3 regions of the Streptomyces sp. NPDC001393 genome follow, and region 2 is predicted to be linked to each of the others. Evidence: riboswitches for the same ligand, from Rfam matches in the RefSeq annotation. Region 2 holds a riboswitch; each other region holds the start of a gene.
What was found. A riboswitch is a leader RNA that binds a small molecule or an ion and turns the genes downstream of it on or off. The one in region 2 is predicted to bind cobalamin.
Positions count from the first base shown of each region.

Region 1: another riboswitch for cobalamin. It lies ahead of ACWC2T_RS25380 (cobalamin biosynthesis protein); the one in region 2 lies ahead of ACWC2T_RS37080 (HoxN/HupN/NixA family nickel/cobalt transporter).
Region 3: another riboswitch for cobalamin. It lies ahead of ACWC2T_RS10995 (ribonucleoside-diphosphate reductase subunit alpha); the one in region 2 lies ahead of ACWC2T_RS37080 (HoxN/HupN/NixA family nickel/cobalt transporter).

Region 1 is NZ_JBSFIH010000025.1:67,492-76,862, reverse strand. It holds gene ACWC2T_RS25400 (class II aldolase/adducin family protein) at 1-116, opposite strand, end outside; gene ACWC2T_RS25395 (lysozyme) at 307-1,062, shown strand; gene ACWC2T_RS25390 (anion permease) at 1,227-2,483, shown strand; gene ACWC2T_RS25385 (hypothetical protein) at 2,517-2,744, shown strand; cobalamin riboswitch at 2,887-3,028, shown strand; gene ACWC2T_RS25380 (cobalamin biosynthesis protein) at 3,283-4,254, shown strand; gene ACWC2T_RS25375 (cobyric acid synthase) at 4,251-5,783, shown strand; gene cobN (cobaltochelatase subunit CobN) at 5,780-9,371, shown strand, end outside.
Region 2 is NZ_JBSFIH010000054.1:38,863-48,233, reverse strand. It holds gene ACWC2T_RS37110 (CbrC family protein) at 275-808, opposite strand; gene ACWC2T_RS37105 (hypothetical protein) at 1,605-2,129, shown strand; partial or broken gene ACWC2T_RS37100 (phosphatase) at 2,281-2,831, shown strand; gene ACWC2T_RS37095 (nitroreductase family protein) at 3,125-3,379, opposite strand; gene ACWC2T_RS37090 (SDR family oxidoreductase) at 3,625-4,356, opposite strand; gene ACWC2T_RS37085 (ArsR/SmtB family transcription factor) at 4,814-5,194, opposite strand; cobalamin riboswitch at 5,274-5,463, shown strand; gene ACWC2T_RS37080 (HoxN/HupN/NixA family nickel/cobalt transporter) at 5,491-6,600, shown strand; gene ACWC2T_RS37075 (L-tyrosine/L-tryptophan isonitrile synthase family protein) at 6,764-7,729, opposite strand; gene ACWC2T_RS37070 (cytochrome P450 family protein) at 7,900-9,162, opposite strand; gene asnB (asparagine synthase (glutamine-hydrolyzing)) at 9,174-9,371, opposite strand, start outside.
Region 3 is NZ_JBSFIH010000007.1:64,782-74,152, reverse strand. It holds gene ACWC2T_RS11025 (TetR/AcrR family transcriptional regulator) at 1-74, opposite strand, end outside; gene nagB (glucosamine-6-phosphate deaminase) at 195-980, shown strand; gene ACWC2T_RS11015 (GntR family transcriptional regulator) at 1,149-1,913, shown strand; gene ACWC2T_RS11010 (DUF3311 domain-containing protein) at 2,072-2,335, shown strand; gene mctP (monocarboxylate uptake permease MctP) at 2,332-3,960, shown strand; gene ACWC2T_RS11000 (GNAT family N-acetyltransferase) at 4,036-4,542, shown strand; cobalamin riboswitch at 4,595-4,734, shown strand; gene ACWC2T_RS10995 (ribonucleoside-diphosphate reductase subunit alpha) at 4,862-7,246, shown strand; gene ACWC2T_RS10990 (ribonucleotide-diphosphate reductase subunit beta) at 7,246-8,256, shown strand; gene ACWC2T_RS10985 (bifunctional albaflavenone monooxygenase/terpene synthase) at 8,345-9,371, opposite strand, start outside.

The DNA.
Region 1 (9,371 bases), on a different contig from region 2:
GCCGAGACGTTCCCGGAGGTGCCGACCACCAGCCCGTCGGCTACGGTCCGCCGCGCCGTCGCGACCAGTTCCGCCCAGGTCCGTTCCCGTTCCGCGTCCCGCCGCTGTTCAGCCATGCCGCGATCCTGCCAGCCGCGCCCACAAGGAGAGGGCGGGCGGCCGCTTCCGGCCGCGAGCGCGCACCCCCGAACGGGTGGTTGTCGGCAGGAATCGCCGCACATGAGGCGCCGATTCGTTGATCGCCGGGCCTTCAATGGGCTGCCTGGCCCGCCGGGCGAGATCTCGTCCGCCGACCCGGGGAGACACATGGCCCAGGTACGCACTCATCTCCGTCGCCGCGCCGGTGTTCTCGTGGCGGCCACGGCGGCGCTCGCCCTCGCGGGCACCGCGCCCGCGGCGGCCGGACCTCTGGCGCTGGCCGCGGCCAAGCCCCGGGGACACGACGTCTCCTCGCACCAGAAGCGCGTCGACTGGGCGGCCGCCCGGTCCAGGGGCGCGCGGTTCGTATACGTCAAGGCGACCGAGTCCACGGACTACCGCAACCCCTACTTCTCCCAGCAGTACGACGGTGCGCGCAAGGAGGGCCTGTACCGGGGCGCGTACCACTTCGCACGGCCGGACAGGTCCTCCGGCGCCCGGCAGGCCGCCTACTTCGTGCGGCACGGCGGGGACTGGCGGGCGGACGGCCGGACGCTGCCGCCCGCGCTCGACATCGAGTACAACCCGTACAGCAAGAGGCACAAGTGCTACGGGCTGGGCAGGACGCGGATGGTCCGCTGGATCCGGTCCTTCAGCGACGAGGTCAAGCGGGAGACCGGCCGCCGCCCGGTGATCTACACGACGACCCAGTGGTGGCGGCTGTGCACCGGCAACAGCCGTGCGTTCTCGAAGAGCCACGCCCTGTGGATCGCCCGGCACGGCACCTCGCGGCCGGGGAAGCTGCCGGGCGGGTGGCGGTACTGGACGTTCTGGCAGTTCGGCAGCGGGGGCCGGCTGCCGGGTGACCAGGATCTCTTCAACGGCACCGGGAGCCGGCTGCGGACCTTCGCGCGCGGTCGGTAGCCAAGGGACGCCTGGGACACCGGGGCCGAGCGGAACCGCACTCCCCCTCCACGGAACCGTAATCCCCCTCCGCAGACACCCTGGCGTACGACTCAGTTCATCTTCCGTTCACCCAGGTTGCCTACGGTCGTCCACCCAATGACCTCGAACGATTGCCTGGGTAAATGGAAAGCTTCTCGCTGATCCTCGCGATAGTGGTAGTAACCGCTCTCGCGTTCGATTTCACGAACGGTTTCCACGACACCGCCAACGCGATGGCCACCACCATCTCCACAGGCGCCCTGAAGCCCAGGATCGCGGTGGCCATGTCCGCCGCCCTGAACCTGGTGGGCGCCTTCCTCTCCGTGCAGGTCGCCAACACGATCTCCAAGGGTCTCGTCGACGAGAAGGGCATCCGTCCCGAGGTCATCTTCGCCGCCCTGGTCGGCGCGATCCTCTGGAACCTCGTGACCTGGCTGGTGGGCCTCCCCTCCAGTTCCTCGCACGCCCTGATGGGCGGCCTGATCGGCGCCACCGTCGCCTCCGCCGGCCTCGGCGCCGTGCACGGCGACGTCCTGGTCACCAAGGTGCTGCTCCCGGCGGTCGCCGCGCCGGTCGTGGCGGGCGTCGCGTCGATGCTGGCCACCCGGTTCTCCTACGGCATCGGCGGCAAGGCCGAGGGCGAGGCCACCCGCAAGGGCTACCGCGCCGGGCAGATCGCCTCCGCCGGCCTGGTCTCCCTCGCCCACGGCACCAACGACGCGCAGAAGACGATGGGCGTCATCACTCTCGCGCTGATCGCGGGCGGTGCCATCGCCCCGGGCTCGAACCCTCCCACCTGGGTCATCCTCTCCGCCGGCCTGGCCATCGCGCTCGGCACCTACATCGGCGGCTGGCGGATCATCCGCACCATGGGCAAGGGCCTGACCGACCTGGAGCCGCGCCAGGGCTTCGCCGCCCAGACCAGCGCCGCCACCGCCATCCTGGCCTCCTCCCACCTGGGCTTCTCCCTGTCCACCACGCATGTCGTCTCCGGCTCCGTGATGGGCGCGGGCCTCGGCCGCAAGGGCGGGGTGGTCCGCTGGTCCACCGCGACCCGCATGGCGATCGCGTGGGTGCTCACCCTTCCGGCCGCCGCGCTGGTCGGCGCGGGCGCCGAGTCCGTCACCGGCCTCGGTGACTGGGGCACCGCGGTGGTCGCCGTCCTCCTGGTCGCCGCGAGCGCCGCGATCTGGAAGATCTCCCGCCGCGAGGTCGTCGACCACACCAACGTGGTGGCCGAGACCGGGGAGCCTGCCGGTGTGGTGACCGCCGCCATCGCCGCGGTGACCCCGCCCCCGGCGGGCACCATCACCGAGGACCTGACGGCCACGATCCCCTCCCCGGCCGCCGCCGAGCCCGCGCCCGCCCCCGAGGCCGCCCCGCCGGCCGCCACCGTCTGACCCCGGCCGCACCGGTAACCAAGGAAGCAACCCATGAAGATCGACTGGTCGGCCCTCGGCTCCGTCATCGGCGTCAGCCTCGTGTTCACGGTGGGCCTGGTGGCCCTGTTCACCCTCGGCGTCAACGGTCTGGCGCGGCGCGAGAAGGCCGCGGCCCAGGGCGGCTCCGCCACCCTCGCCGTCACCGGCGCCTACGTCTGCTTCGCGGCCTGCGCGGCGGCGGTGGCGTACGGCATCTTCCTCATCGTCTCCAAGTCCTGACCGAGCACCACGAACCAGGCAGCCCGAAGGCTCCCCTCCGTCCGTGACGGAGGGGAGCCTTTTTCACGCCCACAGGTCACGGGCGCCCCACGATGTGGGGATCGGCACACTCTCCCCTCGCAGGTCAACGGCAAGTTGACGGCCCTTCGGGGCACGTGGTGGACTGCCCAGGCCATGTACGGCGGCAGGAGAGGAAGCCGGTGCGAATCCGGCGCGGTCCCGCCACTGTCACCGGGGAAGAACCCCCGGGAGCCAGGAACTCTCACCGCCGAATCTCGTCGAACCAGGGCGCGGACACCCTGAGTGAGGACATCGATCGCCATGCCCGGCTGCCGAAGGACAAGGACCACCACCAGGCGCTCCGCGGGGAGTGCCACGACAGGCCGTCGGTCGTCCGCAGGCCCGTCGTGGCTGGTCGCTCCCCCAAGTTCTCGGCTTCGCTCGAACCCGGGGGGACCCCCATCCCGGCGGCAGCCGCTTGTCCCACTCAGCCCCGCGCCCCTTCGGGGCGCTGCTGCCATCCACCTCGGCTGAGCCGATGGGTGCCGATCGCAGTTACGCGTACGGCGCCGCCGCCGGCCTTCTCGGTGATCTGCTCCTCGGCGATCCGCGCCGCGGGCATCCGGTCGCCGCGTTCGGACGTGCGGCCGCTGCCGTGGACCGCGCGTTGTGGCACGACCACCGCGGCTGGGGCGCCGTGCACACCGCCGTGTGCGCCGGTGGCGCCGTCGCGCTCGGCACGCTGGCCGCACGCGCCGTACGCCCCTCCCCCGCCGCCTCCGTCGCGCTGACCGCCGCCGCCACCTGGGCGGTCGTGGGCAGTACCTCGCTCGCCCGGGAGGCCCGCACGATCGGGCGCGCCCTGGAGTTCGGGGACGTCGAGGCGGCCCGCGCCCGGCTGCCGCATCTGTGCGGCCGGGACCCGCAGGCGCTGGACGCCGACGGGATCGCCCGGGCCGTGGTCGAGTCGGTCGCCGAGAACACCTCCGACGCCGTGGTGGGCGCCCTGGTGTGGGGAGCCGTGGCCGGGGTGCCGGGGCTGCTGGGCTTCCGGGCCGTCAACACCCTGGACGCGATGGTCGGTCACCGGTCCCCCCGCTACCGCCGCTACGGCTGGGCCTCCGCCCGGCTCGACGACCTGTCCGGCTGGCCGGGGGCCCGGCTGACCGCCGTACTCGCCGCCGCAGCCGGACCCGACCCGCTCGGTGCCCTGCGCGCCTGGAAGGCCGATGCCCGCAGGCACCCGAGCCCCAACGCCGGGCCCGTGGAGGCCTCCTTCGCCGGCGCACTCGGCGTCCGCCTGGGGGGCACGCTCTCCTACGGCGGCCGCGTCGAGCACCGGCCCGTGCTCAACGGCGACGCCGGCCGGGCCGTCCGGGTCTCCGACATCGACCGGGCCGTACGGCTCTCCCGCCGCGTCGGCCTGCTCGCGCTCGGCACCACGGTCGCCGCGCGCCTCCTCGTCAGCAGCGTCAAGAGCCTCAGGAGCCCGAAGGGACGTGGGAAGTGAACGGGGGACTCCTCGTCGCCGGCACCACCTCCGACGCCGGCAAGAGCGTCGTGACGGCCGGGATCTGCCGGTGGCTGGTGCGTCAGGGCGTGAAGGTGGCGCCGTTCAAGGCGCAGAACATGTCGCTCAACTCCTTCGTGACCCGCGAGGGCGCGGAGATCGGCCGGGCCCAGGCCATGCAGGCCCAGGCGTGCCGGATCGAGCCGACCGCGCTGATGAACCCGGTGCTGCTCAAGCCGGGCGGCGAACAGAGCAGCCAGGTGGTGCTGCTGGGCAGGCCGGTGGGCGAGCTGAGCGCGCGCGGGTACCACGGCGGACGCCAGCAGAAGCTGCTCGGCACGGTGCTGGACTGCCTGGCCGAGTTGCGGGGCACGTATGACGCGGTGATCTGTGAGGGCGCGGGCAGCCCGGCCGAGATCAATCTGCGCCGGACCGACATCGTCAACATGGGGATCGCGCGGAACGCGCGGCTGCCCGTGCTCGTCGTCGGCGACATCGACCGGGGCGGCGTCTTCGCGTCCTTCTTCGGGACCCTGGCGCTGCTCTCGCCCGAGGACCAGGACCTGGTCGCCGGGTTCCTCGTGAACAAGTTCCGGGGCGATGTCAGCCTGCTGGAGCCCGGCTTGGACATGCTTCAGGGCCTGACCGGGCGGCGGACCTACGGCGTCCTGCCCTTCCGGCACGGGCTCGGCATCGACGAGGAGGACGGGCTGCGGGTCTCGTTGCGCGGCACCGTGCGCGAGTCGACCGTGACGCCGCCCGTCGGTGAGGACGTACTGCGCGTCGCCGTGTGCGCGATCCCGCTGATGTCCAACTTCACGGACGTGGACGCGCTGGCCGCCGAACCGGGGGTCGTGGTGCGGTTCGTGGACCGCCCGGAGGAGCTGGCGGACGCCGACCTGGTGGTGATCCCGGGCACGCGCGGGACCGTACGGGCCCTGGAGTGGCTGCGGGAGCGCGGGCTCGCGGACGCCCTCGTCCGAAGGGCCGCCGAAGGACGCCCGGTCCTCGGCATCTGCGGCGGCTTCCAGATCCTCGGCGAGCGCATCGAGGACGAGGTCGAATCGCGCGCCGGCGCGGTCGACGGGCTCGGCGTGCTGCCCGTGCGGGTGCGGTTCGCCCGCGACAAGACCCTCACCCGGCCGGCCGGCGAGGCCCTCGGCGAGCGGGTCGAGGGGTACGAGATCCACCACGGGGTCGCCGAAGTCACCGGCGGCGAAGGGTTCATCTCTGATGACAAGGGACACAGCCTGGACGGCTGCCGGGTCGGCCACACCTGGGGCACCCACTGGCACGGTTCGCTCGAGTCGGACGGCTTCCGGCGGGCTTTCCTGCGCGAGGTGGCCGCCGCCGCGGGCCGCCGCTTCGTGCCCGCACCCGGCACCTCCTTCGCCGCGCTGCGCGAGGAGCAGCTCGACCGGCTCGGCGACCTGATCGAACAGCACGCGGACACGGACGCGCTGTGGCGGCTCATCGAGTCGGGCGCGCCGCAAGGACTGCCTTTCATCCCACCGGGAGCGCCTGCATGAGCACAGTGTTGTTGTTGTCGACCGCCGACACGGATCTGCTGGCGGCCCGGGCCTCCGGCGCGGACTATCGGATCGGCAACCCGACGCGGGTGGACGTCGAGCAGGAGCTGCCGGAGCTGCTGGAGGGCGCGGACCTCGCCGTCGTACGGCTGCTGGGCGGCAAGCGGGCCTGGGAGGAGGGGCTGGCCGTGCTGCGGGCGTCCGGTGTCCCGACCGTGCTGCTGGGCGGCGAGGCCGTCCCCGACGCCGAGCTGATGGCCGAGTCGTCGGTGCCGGCCGGTGTGGTGGCGGAGGCGCTGAAGTACCTGGTCGAGGGCGGCCCCGCGAACCTGCTGGAGCTGTCCCGGTTCCTGTCGGACACCGTGCTGCTCACCGGCGAGGGCTTCGAGGAGCCGCGGAAGATGCCGGAGTACGGCGTCCACGGCGATCGTGCCCTCGTCGACGGACGCCCGACCGTGGGCGTGCTCTTCTACCGGGCGCACGAGCTCAGCGGCAACACCGCCTTCGTGGACACCCTGTGCGACGCCATCGAGGCGAAGGGCGCCAACGCCCTCCCCGTCTACTGCGGTTCGCTGCGCGGTGCGGACGCCGGGCTGTACGAGCTGCTGGCGAAGGCCGACGCGCTGGTCGCGACCGTGCTGGCGGCCGGCGGTACCCACGCCTCGCAGGCCTCGGCGGGCGGCGACGAGGAGTCCTGGGACATCGGTGCGCTCGCCGACCTCGACATCCCGGTTCTCCAGGGGCTCTGTCTGACCTCGTCGAAAGAGGCCTGGGAGGAGTCGGACGCGGCGCTCTCCCCCATGGACGCGGCGATGCAGGTCGCGATCCCGGAGTTCGACGGCCGGCTGATCACCGTGCCGTTCTCCTTCAAGGAGCATGGCCCGGACGAGGTCCCGGTGTACGTCGCCGATCCGGAGCGGGCCGCGCGGGTGGCCGGAATCGCCCTACGGCACGCGCGGTTGAAGCACAAGCCGAACGCCGAGAAGAGGATCGCGCTGGTCTTCACCGCGTACCCGACCAAGCACTCCCGGGTCGGCAACGCGGTCGGCCTGGACACACCCGCGTCGGCGGTGCGCGTCCTGGACGCCCTCCGGGAAGCCGGCTACGGCGTCACCGAATACCCCTCCGGCGGCGACGAGTTGATCCACCGGCTGATCGAGGCCGGCGGCCATGACGTGGAGTGGCTGACCGAGGAGCAGCTGGCGGCGGCGCCCGCGCGGGTGCCGCTGGCCGACTACCGGGCCTGGTTCGACAAGCTCGATGCGGACCTCAGGGCAGCCATGGTGGAGGCGTGGGGCGAACCGCCGGGCTCGCTGTACGTCGACGGCGACGACGTCGTGCTGGCGTCCCTGCAGTTCGGGAACGTCGTCGTCATGATCCAGCCGCCGCGCGGCTTCGGCGAGAACCCGATCGCGATCTACCACGACCCCGACATGCCGCCGTCGCACCACTACATGGCGGCGTACAGGTGGCTGGAGAACAGTTTCGGCGCGGACGCGATCGTGCACATGGGCAAGCACGGCACGATGGAGTGGCTGCCCGGCAAGGGGCTGGGACTGTCGCGGGGGTGCGCGCCGGACGCCGTGCTCGGCGACCTGCCGCTGATCTACCCGTTCATCGTCAACGACCCCGGCGAGGGCACCCAGGCCAAGCGGCGCGGGCACGCCACGGTGGTCGACCACCTGGTGCCGCCGATGGCACGTGCGGACACCTACGGCGACCTGGCCAAGCTGGAACAGCTGCTGGACGAGTACGCGCTCGTCTCCGACCTGGACCCGGCGAAGGCCCCGGCCGTCCGCGCCCAGATCTGGACGCTGGTCAAGGCGGCCGAGCTGCACCACGACCTGCATGTGGACGAGCAGCCGGACGACGAGGCGTTCGACGAGTTCGTCATGCACATCGACGGCTATCTGTGCGAGATCAAGGACGTGCAGATCCGCGACGGCCTGCACATCCTGGGCGGCGGCCCGGTGGGCGAGCCGCGCGTGAACCTGGTGCTGGCCGTGCTGCGGGCATCCCAGGTGTGGGGCGGGCAGGCGAACGCGCTGCCGGGGCTGCGGGCCACGCTGGCGGCCCATTTCGGCCTGGTGGAGAAGGAGTTGCTGGCCGAGCCGGGCGCTCCGGTGAAGGTGCCGGTGGAGCTGACGGACCTGGTGCAGGGTCCGGCCCGTACGGCGTCCGACGCGATCGACCTCCTGGAGCTGCTGTGCCGGCGGATCGCGGAGGGCATGGAGGCGCGGGCCTGGGACCGCGCGGCCGTACCGGCGGTCCTGAGTGACGCCCTCGGCAGCGAACTCCCGGATGCCGTGGCCGTTTTGGAGTTCGCGTGCGAGGAGGTCGTACCGCGGCTGGCGAGGACCACGGACGAGATCGGGCACATCCTGCGGGCGCTGGACGGCGGTTACGTCCCGGCGGGTCCGTCGGGGTCCCCGACCCGTGGCCTGGTGAACGTGCTGCCGACCGGCCGTAACTTCTACTCGGTCGACCCCAAGGCGATCCCGTCCCGGCTGAGCTGGGAGGTCGGACAGTCGCTCGCCGACTCCCTGGTGCAGAGGTATCTGCAGGACACGGGCGAGTACCCGAAGTCCGTCGGCCTGACCGTCTGGGGTACGTCCGCGATGCGCACCCAGGGTGACGACATCGCCGAGATCCTGGCGCTGCTGGGCTGCCGCCCGGTCTGGGACGACGCCTCGCGCCGGGTGACCGGCTTCGAGATCGTGCCCCTGGCGGAGCTGGGCCGACCGCGCGTCGACGTCACGGTCCGCATCTCCGGGTTCTTCCGGGACGCGTTCCCGCATGTGGTGGGGCTGATCGACGACGCGGTGCGGGCGGTGGCGGAGCTGGACGAGCCGGCCGAGAGCAACTTCGTGAAGGCCCACGCTGACGAGGACACCGCCGAGCACGGTGACCGGCGCCGGGCCACGGCCCGTATCTTCGGCTCGAAGCCCGGAGCGTACGGCGCCGGTCTGCTGCCGCTGATCGACGCCCGGAACTGGCGCAGCGACGCGGATCTGGCCGAGGTGTACGCCGTCTGGGGCGGTTACGCCTACGGGCGCGGGCTCGACGGGCGGGCGGCGCGCGGGGACATGGAGACAGCGTTCAAGCGCATCGCCGTTGCGGCGAAGAACGTCGACACCCGCGAGCACGACCTGGTCGACGCCGACGACTACTTCCAATACCACGGCGGCATGGTGGCGATGGTCCGGCATCTGACCGGCGCCAACCCCGAGGCCTACGTGGGCGACAGCGCCGTACCGGACCAGGTGAGGACGCGGACGCTGGGCGAGGAGACACATCGCGTGTTCCGAGCGCGGGTGGTCAACCCGCGCTGGATGGCGGCCATGCGCCGGCACGGCTACAAGGGCGCCTTCGAGATGGCGGCCACCGTGGACTACCTGTTCGGGTACGACGCCACCGCCGGCGTGGTCGACGACTGGATGTACGAGAAGCTCAGCGCGGAGTACGTCTTCGACCCGGAGAACCGGGACTTCATGGAGAAGTCCAACCCGTGGGCGCTGCGCGGCATCACCGAGCGGCTGCTGGAGGCGGCGGACCGGGGCCTGTGGGCCGAGCCCGACGCGGACACGC
Region 2 (9,371 bases):
TCCTGCCCGTCAACCGCACAACCGCATATCGAAGAAGTCGACCCACCCATCCCCAGGGCGGTCAGGAGCAGGGCGCGATCCTTCTCACTGACCGCCCTGCCGACCGCAACAGAAGGCCTGCGCCCAGTGCTTCTGCCGGACGGCAGAACGTTCAGTGCGTGAAGGACGCAATGGCCGCGATGTCCGGACCGCTTGCAGGTCATCTCATTTACGTCTGCACGGTAGCCGAGAGGTGCTGGCACGAACGCAAGGCCCTCCCCAACACAGGCGACCCTCAGGATGCGTCGGCATAGGCGATGTACGCCCCGCAGACGGTGCAACGGAAGAGCATGGCGGTTGCCCCCTTGCCCAGGTGGGTCAGGAAGCGCTCAAGCTGGTTTTCGTCGTGCCAGCCTTCGCCGCGCATGCCGGCCCGCAGCTGGTCGAGGGCTTCGGGATGCTCCGCCAGCTCGGTGTACCCGACTTCACCCACGAAGGCGGCCGCGTCCTGGCAGTGGACGAGCCAGTGCGGATCCTGCCAGGCGTGGAAGCCAGGGGTGCGGCGGGTGACCTCCTGCAAGACTTCCTCGCTGACTCCGTCAAGCCCGTAGGAGTCGGTGAATTCACCCGCGAAACGTTCAGCCGCGCTCCCGTCTGCGATGCACCATGGGCAGAAATGTCCGTTGACCTCGTGGGCCGTGTAGAAGGTCGCCGTGTAGATCCAGCCCGTGCTGCGCTCGCAGCAGGCACACGTCTCGGCGGCCGCACGGATGGACCCGCTTGCGAGAGGGTCTGGGTGATAGCGGAAGAAGGGCAGGCTGGCACTCACCGCCGCTTCCCTGCCTGCGCCCTGGTGGCCATGCCTACTGATCCCATGGGGGCAGTCTGTCCGCAAGGAGGTCCGCGATCAAGCGCGTTGTGTGAGACACCAATGCACCTATCCGAGTGTCTTTCGGGGCACCCCGCGAGCGAGGGACACAGCGGGGGGTATGTCGTTTTGCATGAGGTGACCTTGCATGCCTGAGGAGATCAGCCGTGTACGCAGTGGTTCGGCGGTACGAAGGGGTGACGGACCCTGCCGAGGCAGGACGCCGAGTGAACGAGGGATTCGTTCCTCTTCTCCGACAGGTTCCCGGATTCGTGGCCTACTACTGGGTTGATGCCGGGGGCGGAGTCATGATTTCCACCAGCGTTTTTGAAGACCGCGCCGGAGCCGAAGAGTCGGTCACCAGGGCGGCGGACTTCGTACGGGACAACCTCGCGTCGCTGCTTCCCAACCCACCTCAGGTCACAGCCGGCCAGGTTGTGGCCGCTGGGTAGCGGCCTCCGGAATGGCTCGGAGCACCCTCTGACCCGGCTGGGTGACTCTGGGTGTGCTCGGCCTGGATGGCGGTGCCGTGAACTCCCCGAGTGCGGGAGTGGCACCACCGCAGTCGCGTCGACATCATCCGCGGTGAAGGCGAGAGTCGAACCGATACAGGGCCACAGCGTCTGGCTGTCTCCGGTCTGCTCGACCATGCGCTGGTCTGGGTGGTGGAAGTCGGCTGGGAGTCGAGGGTGTCTGGGCGGGAGGGACGGCTTCGCTGGGTGAAGCTGAAGGCGTGAGTATCAGTAGTGAGCGCCCTGTGAATGCTGAGCAGATCTACGCAGCGCTGGCCGCACTGGCGGCTGAGCCGGAGGCAGCTCCGGAGAGGCGGCCCGAGGGGCCACGGGAAGAAGACCGTCTGCACCTGCTGGGCAGTCTGTTGGCGAAAGTGGAGCTCGAGATCACCGCCGCAACCCGTCTGACCACCGAGGAAGAGGAGATCGAAGATGTCCTGGAGACCTTGCTCGGCTGGGGGGAACAGGTGGGAGCGGATCCCGGCCTCGCGGTCAACGTCCTGACGAACCGGCTGCAACGCACCGCGCTGCAGGTCTCCGAACCCGAGGCGGAAGAACTGCCTCCCGGCCGGGAGGCCGCCTTCGCCGCCGTCATGACAGCGGTGTACGCGCTCAGCGCCCAGGTGCACGCCGACGGCGGCGATGCGGAGGGAACCCGACGCGCTCTGAGCGGGGCGGAAGAAGCCCTCATCGACATCCTGCAGGGCATGCATGACCTGCGCGTCGCCATCGGCGACGCGCCCGGCCCGGAGGACGAAGCCGACAACTGACCTGCTCAGCGCCTGTCCCGCAGCGAGCCGCTGAGGACGGGAGCCTGCACCGGGCTGCAGCGCACTCCTCTTGCCGCGCGGCCAAGGTGTCAGGACCGCGCTTCCAGAGCTGTCCCGCAACTGGATGCCGAGCGTCTGGCCTGATCCATGTCTGACGAGTGAATCTGTGCAGCCCGGCCAGACGCGGTGCGTCGTATTCGATGTCGACGGCACGTTGATCGACCGCCTGGGCCTGCGCGTCGCCATCGGCGGGAGAGCCTGGCCAGGCTGCACCGGCTGGAGGACGAGGACGCCCGGTCCGGCCGCTACGCGGCCTTCGACGGTGCGGCAGAGGTGTTGTGCGGCCTGGCGAAGCGGCCGTGGGCGCTGGTGACCTTGAACTACGAGCACCGGATGCGCGGGCGTTTCCTGCGGACGGGACTGCCGGTGCCGGGCCTGATCGTGGACTCGGCCGCTGTCGCGGAGGGCAAGCCCCCTCCCGTTCCGTACCTGCGGGCCGCCGCGCGACTGGGCGCCGAGCCGGGAAACTGCCTGGTGCACCGCCGCTTCGAGGGCCTGCGCGAAGCAGTCCCGCACATCCTGGCCTTCGCGTCCGGTTCCTCCGTCAACGCCGCAACCTGGGCCCGCCCGACGGCACCGGGCGGCGGCATCATGGAGGACGTTGCCGTCCTGGAACATCGGCGCCGGACGCCGTACGGCTGATAGACGGACGGAGCGACGAGAAGTGCGAAACGCCCGCTGCACGACCTTGGGCACCGACGGGCAGGCCCGCCTCACCGTCAGCCACAAGAGGATCGCCGCGGTCGCCGCCGAACTCGGCGTCCACGCAACCGCTACCGCGGCCGAGTTCTACCTCCCGCCTCAACGGCCTTACCCTGGGCGCGAGATGGCGTGTCGCCGCAGTGGGCGGGGCGACACGGAGTCGGTACGGTCGGACCGGATGCCCTGGTAACTGCCAGCCGGCTGCCGGTTGATGAAGTTGATGCGGACGCGCCTCAAGTCCTCGCGGGGAATGCCGAGTGCGCCGTAGCGCTGCTCGCCGAAGGCGCGTCCACGCGCTCACCGACGCGCTTCTTGAGCTCCGCCAGTGGCCGGCCGGTCAGTACGTAGACGTGCCACGGCTGAAGGTTCGATCCGGGCGGTGCCCAGGCCGCGGCGGACAGCACGCGTTCCAGTACCGCATTCGACACGTGCCGATCGGTGAATCCGCGCACGGCCCGTCGGCTGGTGACCGCCTCATAGTCGTCCAAGATCGCCCGTCTCCCTCGTCCACTCGCGTCTCGACCCACTGGCAGCCGTACCGGGATGCTGTCTGACGGGTCACCGTGCGGTGGGTGCCTCGCCCGGAAAGTCCTACCCCGCCAGCGTGGGGCGCGGCGGTGCCGAGACGCATCGCATGATCGAGTGATTCGAGGGCGAGGATGGCGGCGCCGGGTGCCGATATCACCCTGGCGATGACGCAGCCGGGGCATCGAAAGTGTCCCGGCTGCGTCCGTCAGGAGAGCCAGTCCGTGTAGTGGGTGGGTGCGATCCGGGCGCCCTTCGGGGCGGTGATGGCGTCGCCCTGGACTGCGGCGAACATGCCGGCGCTGTCATCGGTGACGACTGAGCGGGCATCGCCCTTGGCGGTCAGGGTGAGGCGCCCGAGTTCGTCGAGGGTGTACACGTCGGGACCTGCGATGTTGAGGACGCCGTTCAGAGGACTGCCTGCGGCGACCTCGGCGACGACGCCGGCGACGTCCGCGGCGGCGATCGGCTGGATCGGTGTGCGCGGCAGGCGGACGGTGTCGCCCTCGGCGGTCATGGCCAGGGTCGCGTCCATGAACTCCATGAACTGCGTGGCACGGACGATGGAATAGGGGATCGACCCGGCCTTGAGGACGTCTTCCTGCAGCACCTTCGCCCGGTAGTAGTCCAGCTCGGGCACCCGATCCACGCCAACGATCGAGAGGATGACGAAGTGTCCGACCCCTGCCTTCTCGCTCGCGGCGACGAGGTTGTCCATCGAAGTCTGGAAGAAGGCGAGCGAGGCGTGGTCGAACGTCGGGGAATTCGTCAGGTTGATGACCACGTCGGCGCCCGAAACGGCCCACTCCAGGCCCTCGCCGGTGATGATGTTCACGCCGGTGGACAGGGAGTGCGGTACGGCTTGGTGTCCTGCCGCCCTGAGGTTCTCCACGACCTGTGACCCGATCAGTCCGGTTCCGCCGATCACCGCGAATTTCATGCAAGTTTCCCTTCTTAGATGCGCGATGTCTGATATATACCGTATACAAATGATTTGGGTGAGTTGGTCCCATCTGTTTCAGCGGGCTCAGGCCGGCCTGACGCGGTACGCGGCGTACGCGATCGCCGTCGTGGAAGCGATCCGGTCCAGTCCGAAGATCGCCAGCACGCAGACGCCCCCCAGACGGACAGGACCGTGAAGCCGCTCGCCACTGCGTCCTCGTGGAAGTAGGCCAGCCCGTTGAGCGCACGAACGCCGACACCCGCGGGCATCACCGAGGCAAGAGGTTCCAGCCGGCCGGGCAGGAAGGGCGGGAGCACGCCGCCGCTGGTCGCGCGATGGAGACCGGCAAGAGAAGGCGCGTGGAGTCACAAAAAGAAGCAGGCCAGGAGGGTCATGGGCCGCCCTGTCGACAGCCGGAACCAGGTCGGACGCGGAACTGGTCGTCCGTCAGTTCCTAAGGGAGAAGGTCGCCCGCTCCCGCCTCTTGGGACCCGCAGTGTTTCAGCAATGCGGAAATCGAGGGGTCGACGAGTCGGTAGCGCACGATCCGGCCGTCCTTCTCGCCTTCCACGACGCCCGCTGCCCGGAGCAGACGCAGTGCCTGGGATACGGCGGTGTCCCGCATGCCGGTGGCGACGGCCAGGTCGGAGACGGCGATGGGGCCCGCCTCGTGGAGGGCCAGCAGCAGGGACAGGCGCCCGGGGTCGGAGAGCAGCGAGAAGCGGTCGGCCCAGGCGCGTACCCGCTCGGGCTCGCCGACGGCGGCGATGGCGTCGCAGACCCGATGGCCGTCGATGGTCCGCTGCCCGGCACGTTCCGCGGGGACGAGATGCATGCACTCATCATCGCAGCCGCTGACGCCGACCAACATACCTGATCAGTTGTGCAGCCTTGCAGCTTCAACCTCCGGCCTTCTAGGGTGGGCAGGCCGTGGTGTTCGGGAAGACCGGTGACAGTCCCTCAGGGGCTCAGTCCGGCGCGGCCCTCGCCACTGTGATCGGGGAGCTCCCGCCCCATGCATTGCCACTGGCCTCGCGGCCGGGAAGGCAGGGGCGGGCGCGGTGACCCGTCAGCCAGGAGACCGGCCACGGCACCACGAAGCTGATCCACGAGGTGCTGGAGCGTGACCGTATGACCGTGCCCCAAGGCGTGCCCGAAACCGCCGCCGCCCCTTCCTTCCGCTGGCGGCGTGAGGACACCGTCCGAACCGCGGGCCTCCTGACCGTGATCGTCGCTCTGCACGTGGTCGCCTTCGGAATCCTGTTCCTGCTCGTGGTGCCGCGCCACTACGAGGTCGGCAGCAAGGCGTTCGGGGTCGGGCTGGGCATCACGGCCTACACCCTCGGCATGCGGCACGCCTTCGACGCGGACCACATCGCCGCGATCGACAACACCACCCGCAAGCTGATGGCCGACGGCAAGCGGCCGGTGTCGGTGGGCTTCTGGTTCGCGCTCGGGCATTCCAGCGTGGTGGTCGTCATGGCCGCGCTGGTCGCCGGAGGCGCCAAGCTCGCCGGCACCCTGATGAACGACGGCTCACGGACCCACCAGGTCCTCGGCACCGTGGGCACGACGGTCTCCGGCGGCTTCCTCTACCTGATCGCCGCCCTGAATCTCGTGGCGCTGTTCGGCATCGTCCGCGTCTTCAGGGCCATGCGGGAAGGGCAGTACGACGAGGCGGAGTTGGAGGCCCACCTCGACTCGCGCGGCTTCATGAACCGCATCCTGGGCCGGCTCACCAAGTCCGTCCGCCGCCCCGGCCAGATGTTCCCGCTGGGCTTTCTCTTCGGCATCGGCTTCGACACCTCCACCGAGGTGCTGCTCCTGGCCCTCGCCGGCAACGGCGCCGCCGCGGGCCTGCCCTGGTACGCAGTCCTGTGCCTGCCCCTCCTCTTCGCCGCCGGCATGAGCCTGTTCGACACTCTCGACGGCACCTTCATGAACTTCGCCTACCAGTGGGCGTTCTCCAACCCGGTGCGCAAGGTGTTCTACAACCTCACCATCACCGGCCTTTCCATCGCGGTGGCCTTCTTCGTCGGCACGATCGAACTGGTCGGGGTGCTGCACGACAAGCTGGGCCTGAGTGATGACGTCTCCGGCTGGATCGCGGGCCTGAACCTGGACAACGTCGGTTACGTCATCGCCGGCCTGTTCGTGGTCGTCTGGGCCGCGGCCATCGGCTACTGGCGTCTGGCGAAGGTTGAGGAGCGCTGGCGCGCCCGTGCGGCGGACACGGCCTGACGCCACAGCGCCCCTCGCCGCCACCGGCACACGCCTCGGCCAGCAGGGCCGGGGCAAGCTGGCCGTGGCGAGCGGCCCACCGGGTCCGCGCCGGGTGCTGCAACAGGCCGAAGGTGCGGGCCCGGTGCCCTTACGCGCGGGCATGCCCCCGGTGCGCACGTCGTCAAGGCCCCGAAACACCATGGCCGCAGACCTCGGTTTCGTAGTGGCTGGGCCGTCCGCCGAGCTCGACCAGGCGTCCGAGTTCAGCGGCCTTGGCCCGGGGCATGAGCGTCCAGGTGGCGTCGGCGCGGCGGAGGGCGGCCGAGTGCCAGGGAGTGGTCCAGGCGTCCGGCGCGTCGAGGAGGCGGATGCCGAACTTCGGGGCGCCGACGGGCTGCGGATGGATGGAGAGGCGTACGGCACGGGGGTGGTGTTCGGCGATCAGGGCGCCCCAGGCGCGGCTGCGTTGGATCACGCCGTACGCCCGTTGCCGGCATGCGCGTTGGAGGGCGGAGCGGGTGCCCGTCCAGTCGGCGGTGTCCTCGACGAGGAAGCGGGTGATGCCCCGGTAGAGGGCGAGGGTCTGGTCATCGGCCCGGACCTCGGCGCGCAGGGCCTCCAGGGAGGGGGCGTGGCGCTCCTGGATGCGGGCGCGTTTCGTGCCGTTCGGGAGGTCGCCGAGGGCGTCGCGCAGGTCGAAGACGGACAGTCTGTCCAGGCCCAGTTGGCGTATCTGCATGCGTAGGCCGTCGGCGTAGGCGTCGATGTGCTCGTCGGGCACGCCGATGAGGTCGCCGAAGACGTGGCCGTCGGAGCAGATGATCACGCGGGCACCGGGCGGGTAGACCCGCTCGATCTCGGTGCACAGGGTGTTCAGGAAGGTCAGGGAGAGACGTTCGCCCTGGTCAGGGAGGTGCCCGAGGACCTTGGCGAGATGGGGGGACTTGCACGGGAAGCCGGGCAGGGTGAAGACGACGGGCACGCCGTCGCGGGTGAAGTCGGCGATGCGGTGCAGCTGATGGGGGAACGCTTCCGCGGGGACAGGAACAGGAGCGCGGTCGGTCGTGCGGTGATGGGGCAGAAGCAGGTTCAGGATCGCGGTGCCGATGCGGGTGGGGAGGGTGTCCGGCGCGGTGGTCAGTGGCATGTCGTCTCTCCTGGAGCACGGGACGTACGAGGGCACGTCGACATGGCGCCGTGGCGGGTGGCCAGGCGCCTGTGGTCGGTAGGCGTGGGTCAGCCGGGGCGTCGGTGGGCGTGGGTCAGGCGGGGCCGGGGCGGCCGGTGTGGGCCGCTCCGGTCAGCGGTACGTCGATGTCAGAGCCGTCGGCCGTAGCCGACGGGCAGGCGGTGCGTGCCGCGGCCCAGGACGGCCGGGATCCACTCGATGTCTTCGTCCCTGATGGCCAGGTGGAGGCCGGGCAGGCGGGCCAGGAGGGCGCCGAGGGCGATCTGGAGTTCGGCGCGGGCCAGGGCGGCGCCGGGGCAGAAGTGGATGCCGTGGCCGAAGGCGAGGTGGGGGTTGGGCGAGCGGTCGAGGTCCAGGGTGTCGGGGTCGGGGAAGCGTCGCGGGTCGCGGTTGGCGGCGCACAGGGAGACGATCACGGAGTCACCGGCCGGGACCACGGTGCCGTGCAGGTCGCCGTCCTGGTCGAGGAAGCGCCACGTGGTGAGCTCGAAGGCGCTGTCGTAGCGGAGGAGTTCCTCCACGGCGCGGGGCAGGAGCTCCGGCTCGTCGCGCAGACGGGCGAGTTGTTCCGGGTTACGGAAGAGGGCGATCAGGGCGGTCGTGATCTGGTTGGTGACCGGCTCCTGGCCTGCGACGAGGAGTTGGAAGATCATGGAGTCCAGCTCCTCCTGGGACAGTTCACGATGGTCGCGGGCCACGACGAGGCGGCTGAGCAGGTCGTCGTCGCAGTGTTCGCGCTTGTGGGCGACGACGTCCGCGATGTAGCGCTGCAGTGCGTGCAGCCGGGCCTCGTACCGCGGGCGGCCCGGGTCGGTGGGGCCGACCGGCTGGACGACCTTGCCCCAGTCACGGTCGAAGCGCGCCGCCAGTTCCTGCGGCAGGCCGATGACCTCGGCCAGGACCTGGAAGGGGAACAGGGCGGCGAACCCGGTGACGAGGTCGGCGGGGCCGCTCTCGGGCAGGGCGTCGATCAGCGCGTCGGCCAGTTCCTGCAGGCGGGGGCGCAGGCTCTCGATCCGGCGCGGAGTGAAGGCGTCGGTGACGAAACGCCGCATGCGGGTGTGCCTGGGCGGATCCTGGTGGAGCAGGTGGACCTGGAGCTGGGAGTGCTGTGGCTCGGGCATGATCGAGGCGCGGGCACGCCAGCGGTCGTTGCCGCGGTCGTGGTTCTTGCCGAGGCGGTCGTCGTTGAGCGCCGCGTGCGCGGCGTCGTAACCGGTGACGAGCCAGGCCTGTACGCCGCTGGGAAACAGCACGCGGTGGACCGGGCCGGCGTCGCGCATCCGCTCGTACAGGGGGTAGGGGTTGGCCTTGTAGGGGCAGCCCATGAGCGGAACCGGGTCGGGCAGGGTGTCCGGGTCTGCGGCCGGCTGCTGTTCCTGGAGGGTCATGCGAAGGCTCCTCAGAGGGCGAGTTCGGGCCGGTAGTGGTCCAGCCACAGGGCGAGGTCGACCACCCGTTCGAGGCGCAGGCGGTGGCCCCACTCCAGCCGGCCGGGCGGGGCGTCGAGGCAGGGCTTGATGCGGGTCTCGTCGGCCAGCGCCCGGACCTGTGGGGTGGTGAGCGCGTCGCGGGCCATGTTCTGCAGGCCGCGGTTGTA
Region 3 (9,371 bases), on a different contig from region 2:
GCCATGAGCGCCTTCTCCAGGGCGGTGGCACGATCGAAGGAGCGAGGGCGGCCACGCGATCTGGAGATCACCATGGAGCCATTTTATAGCGGACCTTAGAGAAATGCGGAGGCAGTCCGCGACGGACCCGGTTCTGTTAGATTGGTCTAAACCACATAGACGTCCAGAGCCCACTTCAGAACGGCAGGCCCAGCGTGGAAGTTGTCATCGTTCCGGACGCCGCGGCGGGCGGCGAGCTCATCGCCGAGGCCATGGCACAGCTGCTGCGACGCAAGCCCGACGCCCTGCTCGGCGTGGCCACCGGCTCGACCCCGCTGCCCGTCTACCAGGCGCTGGCCGCGAAGGTGCGCTCCGGCGCCGTGGACACCTCGCGGGCCCGCATAGCCCAGCTCGACGAGTACGTGGGACTGCCCGCCGACCACCCCGAGTCCTACCGCTCCGTGCTGCGCCGGGAGGTCCTTCAGCCGCTCGGCATCGGCATGGACAAGTTCCTCGGGCCCGACGGCACGGCCGACGACATCCGGGCGGCCTGCGCGGCGTACGACCGCGCGCTCGCCGAGGCCGGCGGGGTGGACCTGCAGCTGCTGGGCATCGGCACCGACGGGCACATCGGGTTCAACGAGCCCTGCTCGTCGCTGGCCTCGCGCACCCGGATCAAGACACTGACCGAGCAGACCCGCGTCGACAACGCCCGCTTCTTCGAGGGCGACATCGAGCAGGTGCCGCACCACGTCGTCACCCAGGGCATCGGCACCATCCTGGAGGCCCGCCACCTGGTGCTGCTGGCGACCGGCGAGGGCAAGGCGGACGCGGTCGCCGCGACCGTCGAGGGCCCGGTCGCGGCCGTCTGCCCGGCCTCCGCGCTCCAGCTGCACCCGCACGCCACGGTGGTCGCCGACGAGGCGGCGGCGTCCAAGCTGAAGCTGGCCGACTACTTCCGGCACACGTACGCGGGCAAGCCGGACTGGCAGGGGATCTGACGCCGCCCGCCCGCGCCCGATGGACTAGACCAACCCCGGTCACCACTGTATATAGAGGAGATCACGGAGCGTGCGGGTGGAGTCCTGACAGAAGAACCCGTGCCACGATGTGAACCGTGGCCGATGTCAGTCGGTCGCTTTCGGCATCCGGAGCCGGGAAGGCAGAGCATGACCACCGACGTCAGCAGTGCGGAGAACGAGGCCGGGACGACCGTCCGTACGGCGCGCGTGCCCAAGTACTACCGCCTGAAGAAGCACCTGCTCGACATGACGGAGACCCAGGCGCCGGGCACGCCGGTCCCGCCCGAGCGCACGCTGGCGGCCGAGTTCGACACCTCCCGCACCACCGTCCGCCAGGCCCTGCAGGAACTGGTGGTCGAGGGGCGCCTGGAACGCATCCAGGGCAAGGGCACCTTCGTCGCCAAGCCCAAGGTCTCCCAGGCGCTCCAGCTCACCTCCTACACCGAGGACATGCGCGCCCAGGGCCTGGAGCCCACCTCGCAGCTGCTGGACGTCGGCTACATCACCGCCGACGACCGGCTCGCCGAGCTGCTCGACATCGCCGCCGGCGGACGGGTGCTGCGCATCGAGCGGCTGCGCATGGCCAACGGCGAGCCGATGGCCATCGAGACCACCCACCTGAGCGCCAAGCGCTTCCCGGCGCTGCGCCGCTCCCTGGTGAAGTACACGTCCCTCTACACCGCGCTCGCCGAGGTCTACGACGTCCACCTCGCCGAGGCCGAGGAGACCATCGAGACCTCGCTGGCCACCCCGCGCGAGGCGGGCCTGCTCGGCACCGACGTGGGCCTGCCGATGCTGATGCTCTCCCGCCACTCCCTGGACCACGAGGGCAAGCCGGTGGAGTGGGTGCGGTCGGTGTACCGCGGCGACCGCTACAAGTTCGTGGCGAGGCTCAAGCGGCCTGCGGAGTAGAAGCCCAAGCGGCCTGCGGAGCAAGGCGGGTGGGACCTGTGGACGTTCGCTGAATCGACATACCGATATGCGGACGAGGTCTTCCGCTTCCATGACACCGTCACCTAGATTGCCTGCGCATTACACAGGTGATCAGCGAGGGGACGGAGAGCCGTGGCATGTCCGAAACGCCTGAAGTGAGACCCCCGGTCGTCACACCGGTACGGGTGATCATCGCCCTGTGTCTGGTCGCGCCCTTCGTGGCGATGCTCTGGGTCGGCTCCTACGCCAAGACGGACCCCGCCTTCATCGGGATCCCGTTCTTCTACTGGTACCAGATGCTCTGGGTGCTGATCTCGACGGCGCTCACCATGACGGCCCACCAGCTCTGGAAGCGCGACCAGCGCTCCCGCGCCTCCCAGAAGGGCGGTGAGGCGCAGTGAAGAACGGCGTCAACGGCGTCGCGCTCGGCGTCTTCATCTTCTTCTTCCTGGCCGTCACGGTCATGGGCTTCCTCGCCGCGCGCTGGCGCAAGGCCGAGAACGAGCACTCCCTGGACGAATGGGGCCTGGGCGGGCGGTCGTTCGGCACCTGGATCACCTGGTTCCTGCTCGGCGGCGACCTGTACACGGCGTACACCTTCGTCGCCGTACCGGCGGCGATCTACGCGGCGGGCGCGGCCGGCTTCTTCGCGGTGCCGTACACGATCCTGGTCTACCCGCTGATCTTCACCTTCCTGCCCCGCCTGTGGTCGGTCAGCCACCGCCACGGGTACGTCACCACGTCCGACTTCGTCCGGGGCCGCTTCGGCTCCAAGGGGCTGTCGCTGGCGGTGGCGCTGACCGGCATCCTGGCGACGATGCCGTACATCGCGCTGCAGCTCGTCGGCATCCAGGCGGTACTGGACGTGATGGGCGTCGGCGGCGACAGCAGCACCAACTGGTTCGTGCGGGACCTGCCCCTGCTGATCGCCTTCGGCGTCCTGGCGGCGTACACCTACTCCTCCGGCCTGCGGGCCCCCGCCCTGATCGCCTTCGTCAAGGACGCGCTGATCTACATCGTCATCGCGGTGGCGATCATCTACATCCCGATCAAGCTGGGCGGCTTCGACGACGTCTTCGCCAAGGCGGCCCACGCGTTCAGCCAGGTCAACCCGGCCACGGGCAAGCCCCGCGGGGCGCTCGTGCCGCCGGCGGCAGGCCAGTGGACCTACGCCACCCTGGCCCTGGGCTCCGCCCTCGCGCTCTTCATGTACCCGCACTCGATCACCGCGACCCTGTCCTCCAAGAGCCGTGAGGTGATCCGCCGCAACACCACGATCCTGCCGCTGTACTCCCTGATGCTCGGCCTGCTGGCCCTGCTGGGCTTCATGGCGATCGCGGCCGGAGTGAAGGTCAGGAACGGCCAGTTGGCGATCCCGCAGCTGTTCGAGGACATGTTCCCGAGCTGGTTCGCGGGCGTCGCCTTCGCGGCGATCGGCATCGGCGCGCTGGTCCCGGCGGCCATCATGTCCATCGCCGCCGCCAACCTCTTCACCCGCAACATCTACAAGGACTTCATCAAGCCGGACGCGACGCCGAAGCAGGAGGCGCAGGTCTCCAAGTTCGTCTCGCTGCTGGTGAAGGTCGGCGCGCTGGTCTTCGTCCTCACCATGGACAAGACGGTCGCGATCAACTTCCAGCTGCTGGGCGGCATCTGGATCCTGCAGACCTTCCCGGCCCTGGTCGGCGGCCTGTTCACCCGCTGGTTCCACCGCTGGGCCCTGCTCGCCGGCTGGGCGGTCGGCATGGTGTACGGCACGGTCGCCGCGTACGGCGTCGCCTCCCCGACCCAGAAGCACTTCGGCGGCTCGGCGAAGGAGATCCCCGGCCTCGGCGAGATCGGCTACATCGGCCTCACGGCGTTCGTCCTCAACGTCGTGGTCACGGTGGTCCTCACCTTCGTCCTGAAGGCCGTGAAGGCCCCCGAGGGCGTCGACGAGACCAGTCCGGAGGACTACACGGCGGACGCGGGAGACCCCGGGGTCCAGGTGGAGCTGCCACCGGCCACTGCGGGTGCCGGTCACTGAGCGACTGCCGTACGACGGGCCGCCGGAGGAAACTCCGGCGGCCCGTTGTCGTACCCGTCCGGCAGACTCGGTGCCATGGACATCGTGATCCGGCGTGCCGCCCCCGACGAGTACGACGCCCTCGGCGAGATCACCGCCCAGGCCTACCTCCAGGACGGCCTCCTCGACTTCGGGGAGAACGACGCCTACCTCGACGAGCTGCGCGACGTCTGCGGCAGAGCGGCCTCGGCCGACGTGCTCGCAGCCATACGGAATGACACCCTCCTCGGCGGGGTCACCTTCGTGCCGTCCCCCGGGCCGATGGCCGACATCGCCCGCCCCGGAGAGGCCGAGATGCGGATGCTGGCGGTAGCCCACGTGGCGCGCGGCCAGGGCGCCGGGGAGGCCCTCGTGCGGGCCTGTATCGACCGTGCACGGGCCATCGAGGGCTGCCGGGCCATCGTGCTGTCGACCCAGCGCACCATGCACGCCGCCCACCGCATCTACGAACGACTGGGTTTCGTTCGCACACCCGAGCGGGACTGGAATCCGCTGCCCGAGCAGCTCGACCTCACTCTCCTCACCTACGAGTTGACGCTGTGACACCGCCACGACACAACATCTGGGGGTGACACGACAGCCCGGCACTAGATGTATGCTCATCCTCGCTGTCGCCGCAGGGGAATCCGGTGCGAATCCGGAACTGTCCCGCAACGGTGTACTTGTGCATGTCCGTTCCCGCAAACGCCGTGCACAGGAGTCAGTCCGAGGACCTGCCGGCAGCGTGCGCCCGGCCGTCCGGCCCGGGTGACTTCCGACGTCCGGGCCTCGTGGAATGGGCCGGTGGACGCGACGCCGTGTGCGCTCGTGGCTGCCGCCTGCCCTCCGCAAGGCCCCCGTGCCGAGCGAGGGAGAGCCCCACGTGACCATCGCGCCAGCAGACCCGGCTTCAGCCGACGGCGTTTCAGCCACCGGCCTGGAGACCGACGGTCCCGGTACCGCGCTGCTGCGGACCCTGACCGAGCTGACCGCCGACCTGCCCGACGCCGACCCCGGCCGGGTCGCCGCCGCCGCGCTGCGCGGCCGGTCGGCGAAGGCCGACGAGGCGGAGTTGCGCGAGCTGGCCACGGAGGCCGCGGCCGGGCTCATCTCCGAGGACCCCGCGTACTCCCGGCTGGCCGCCCGGCTGCTGACCCTCTCCATCCGCGCCGAGGCCGCCTCGCAGGGCGTGTCGTCCTTCACCGGGTCGGTGGCCGTGGGGCACCGCGAGGGGCTCATCGCCGACCGCACCGCCGAGTTCGTACGGCTGCACGCCGAGCGGCTCGACGCGCTGGTCGACCGTGGGGCCGACGACCGCTTCGGCTACTTCGGCCTGCGCACCCTGCACAGCCGCTACCTTCTCCGGCACCCGATCACCCGCAAGGTCATCGAGACGCCCCAGCACTTCATGCTGCGGGTCGCGAGCGGCCTGGCCGAGGACGACACGGCCCGTTCCGTGGACGAAGTGGCCGCGCTCTACGGGCTCATGAGCCGCCTCGACTACCTCCCGTCCTCCCCCACGCTCTTCAACTCCGGCACGCGCCACCCGCAGATGTCGTCCTGCTACCTCCTCGACTCCCCGCTGGACGAGCTGGACTCCATCTACGACCGCTACCACCAGGTGGCCCGGCTCTCCAAGCACGCCGGCGGCATCGGTCTGTCGTACTCCCGGATCCGCAGCCGCGGTTCGCTGATCCGCGGCACCAACGGGCACTCCAACGGCATCGTGCCGTTCCTGAAGACCCTGGACGCCTCGGTGGCCGCCGTGAACCAGGGCGGCCGGCGCAAGGGCGCCGCGGCCGTCTACCTGGAGACCTGGCACTCCGACATCGAGGAGTTCCTGGAACTGCGGGACAACACCGGTGAGGACGCGCGCCGCACGCACAACCTGAACCTCGCGCACTGGGTCCCGGACGAGTTCATGCGCCGGGTGGGCGCCGACGGGCAGTGGTCGCTGTTCTCCCCGGCGGACGTGCCGGAGCTGGTCGACCTGTGGGGCGAGGAGTTCGACGCCGCCTACCGCAAGGCCGAGCAGGCGGGCCTGGCGAAGAAGACCATGCCGGCGCGTGAGCTGTACGGCCGGATGATGCGCACCCTCGCGCAGACCGGCAACGGCTGGATGACCTTCAAGGACGCCGCCAACCGCACCGCCAACCAGACGGCCCTGCCGGGGCACGTCGTCCACTCCTCCAACCTCTGCACGGAGATCCTGGAGGTCACGGACGACGGGGAGACAGCGGTCTGCAACCTGGGGTCCGTGAACCTCGGTGCCTTTGTCGACACGGCGACCGGGGACATCGACTGGGCGCGGCTGGACGACACCGTCCGCACCGCCGTCACCTTCCTCGACCGCGTGGTCGACATCAACTTCTACCCGACCGAGCAGGCGGGACGGTCGAACGCCAAGTGGCGCCCCGTCGGCCTCGGCGCGATGGGTCTGCAGGACGTCTTCTTCAAGCTGCGCCTGCCCTTCGACTCACCTCAGGCCAAGGCCCTGTCCACCCGGATCGCCGAGCGGATCATGCTCGCCGCGTACGAGGCCTCCGCCGACCTCGCCGAGCGCAGCGGCCCGCTGCCGGCCTGGGAGAAGACCCGTACCGCCCGGGGCGTGCTGCATCCCGACCACTACGGCGTCGAACTGACCTGGCCGGAGCGGTGGGAGGCGCTGCGGAGCCGGATCGCCGAGGTCGGCCTGCGCAACTCCCTGCTGCTGGCCATCGCGCCCACCGCCACCATCGCCTCCATCGCGGGCGTGTACGAGTGCATCGAGCCGCAGGTGTCGAACCTGTTCAAGCGCGAGACGCTGTCCGGGGAGTTCCTGCAGGTCAACTCCTACCTGGTGCAGGACCTGAAGAACCTCGGCGTGTGGGACGCCCGCACCCGGGAGGCGCTGCGGGACAGCAACGGCTCGGTGCAGGGCTTCGCCTGGATCCCCGAGGACGTGCGCGCGCTGTACCGCACGGCATGGGAGATCCCGCAGCGCGGGCTGATCGACATGGCCGCCGCCCGCACTCCCTTCCTGGACCAGTCCCAGTCCCTGAACCTCTTCATGGAGACGCCGACCATCGGCAAGCTCTCCTCGATGTACGCGTACGCCTGGAAGTCCGGGCTGAAGACGACGTACTACCTGCGCTCCCGCCCGGCGACCCGCATCGCCCGCGCGGCCCGGGCGCAGACCCCCGCCACCATCCCCGTCCAGCAGGTCGCCGACCCCGACGCGGTCGCCTGCTCCCTGGAAAACCCCGAGTCCTGCGAGGCCTGCCAGTAATGACCCGTAACGCCAACCTTCTCGACCCGGGCTTCGAACTCACCCTGCGCCCCATGCGCTACCCGGACTTCTACGAGCGCTACCGGGACGCGATCAAGAACACCTGGCACGTGGAGGAGGTCGACCTCCACTCGGACGTCGCCGACCTCGCGAAGCTGACGCCCGAGGAGCAGCACCTGATCGGCCGTCTGGTCGCCTTCTTCGCGACCGGTGACTCGATCGTCGCCAACAACCTGGTGCTGACGCTGTACAAGCACATCAACTCCCCCGAGGCGCGGCTCTACCTGAGCCGTCAGCTCTTCGAGGAGGCCGTGCACGTCCAGTTCTATCTGACGCTCCTGGACACCTACCTGCCCGACCCGGACGACCGCGCGGCGGCCTTCGCGGCCGTGGAGAACATCCCCTCCATCCGCGAGAAGGCGCAGTTCTGCTTCAAGTGGATCAACGAGGTGGAGAAGCTGGAGCGGCTGGAGACGAAGGCCGACCGCCGGCGCTTCCTGCTCAACCTGATCTGCTTCGCCGCCTGCATCGAGGGCCTGTTCTTCTACGGCGCCTTCGCCTACGTCTACTGGTTCCGCAGCCGGGGCCTGCTGCACGGTCTCGCCACCGGCACCAACTGGGTGTTCCGCGACGAGACGATGCACATGTCCTTCGCCTTCGACGTGGTCGACACGGTCCGCAAGGAGGAGCCGGACCTGTTCGACGGCGAGCTGGGGCAGCAGGTCACCGACATGCTGAAGGAGGCCGTCGAGGCCGAGCTGCAGTTCGCGCGTGACCTGTGCGGGGACGGCCTGCCGGGCATGAACACCGAGTCAATGCGGCAGTACCTGGAGTGCGTCGCCGACCAGCGTCTCGTCCGACTCGGCTTCGCGCCGGTGTACGGCTCGGAGAACCCCTTCTCCTTCATGGAGCTGCAGGGCGTACAGGAACTGACGAACTTCTTCGAGCGCCGCCCGTCGGCGTACCAGGTCGCGGTCGAGGGCACCGTCGACCTGGACGAGGACTTCTGAGCACCTGACCTCTGAGCACTTCCGAGCACCTACCGGCGCGCGATCCGGGGCCGCTGAGCCACCTGAGCGCGCGCCGGTACCAGCTGTGCTACCAGGGCATCGGCCGCAGCAGCAGGTTGTGGGGGCGGAGCGTGATGCCCACACGGGTGGTGTCGTTCGACCCCGCGACCTGCTCGAAGCGGTACTTCGCCGAGATCGCCGCGGTGATCAGGCTCAGCTGGGTCATGGAGAAGTGGTCGCTGGGGCACTTGCGGTTGCCGACGCTGAAGGGGCTCATGGCGTACTTCGGCACCTGCTTGGCCCGCTCCGGCAGCCACCGGTCCGGGTCGAAGTCGAGGTGGCGGTCGTAGGAGCGGGCGTCGCGCTGGATCGCGTACGGGCTGTAGACGATGTCCGCCCCGGCCGGAATACGATAGTCACCGAGTGCGGTGTCGGTCACCGCACGCCGCGTCAGAATCCATACGGCCGGCCTGAGCCGCATGGCCTCGACGACGACATTGTTGGTGTGCGTGAGTGCGCGGACGTGTTGGAATCCGACCGGCCGGCCGCCGGTCACGGATTCCACCTCGGTCCGTACCCTCTCGGCGTGTTCCGGATGTTCCGCGAGGACCTGGAGCAGCCACATGATCGTGGACGCCACTGTTTCGCTGCCGGGGGTGAGTATCGCGACGACCTGGTCGTGGATCTCCTGTTCCCCGATGGGGTCGCCATTGTCGTCCTTTGCCTCCAGCAATGCCGTCAGCAAATCGTCCGGCTTTTGACCAGATGCCCTCCGCTCGGCGACGATCTCGTCCACCAGCAGATGCAAATCGGCCAGCGCCCGGTTGAATTCGCGGTTGGCCGGAAACGGCAGCCGGTACAGCGGCCCGAGCGGGATGACCATCCGCCGGTACATGCCGCGGAAGACGGTGGCGAGGTCGGCGCTGAGCCGCTCGGCGCGCTCGTCCATGTACTCGCCGCGCAGCAGGCAGCGGGCGGCGATGCGGACGGCCACCCGGAAGGACTCCGAGGTGCAGTCGACGGTCTCGCCGGGCCGCCAGCGCTCGGTCAGCGCGTGCGCCTCCTCCTCCATGACCGGCCCGTGGTTCGGGATCGCGTCCAGCCGGAACGCGGGC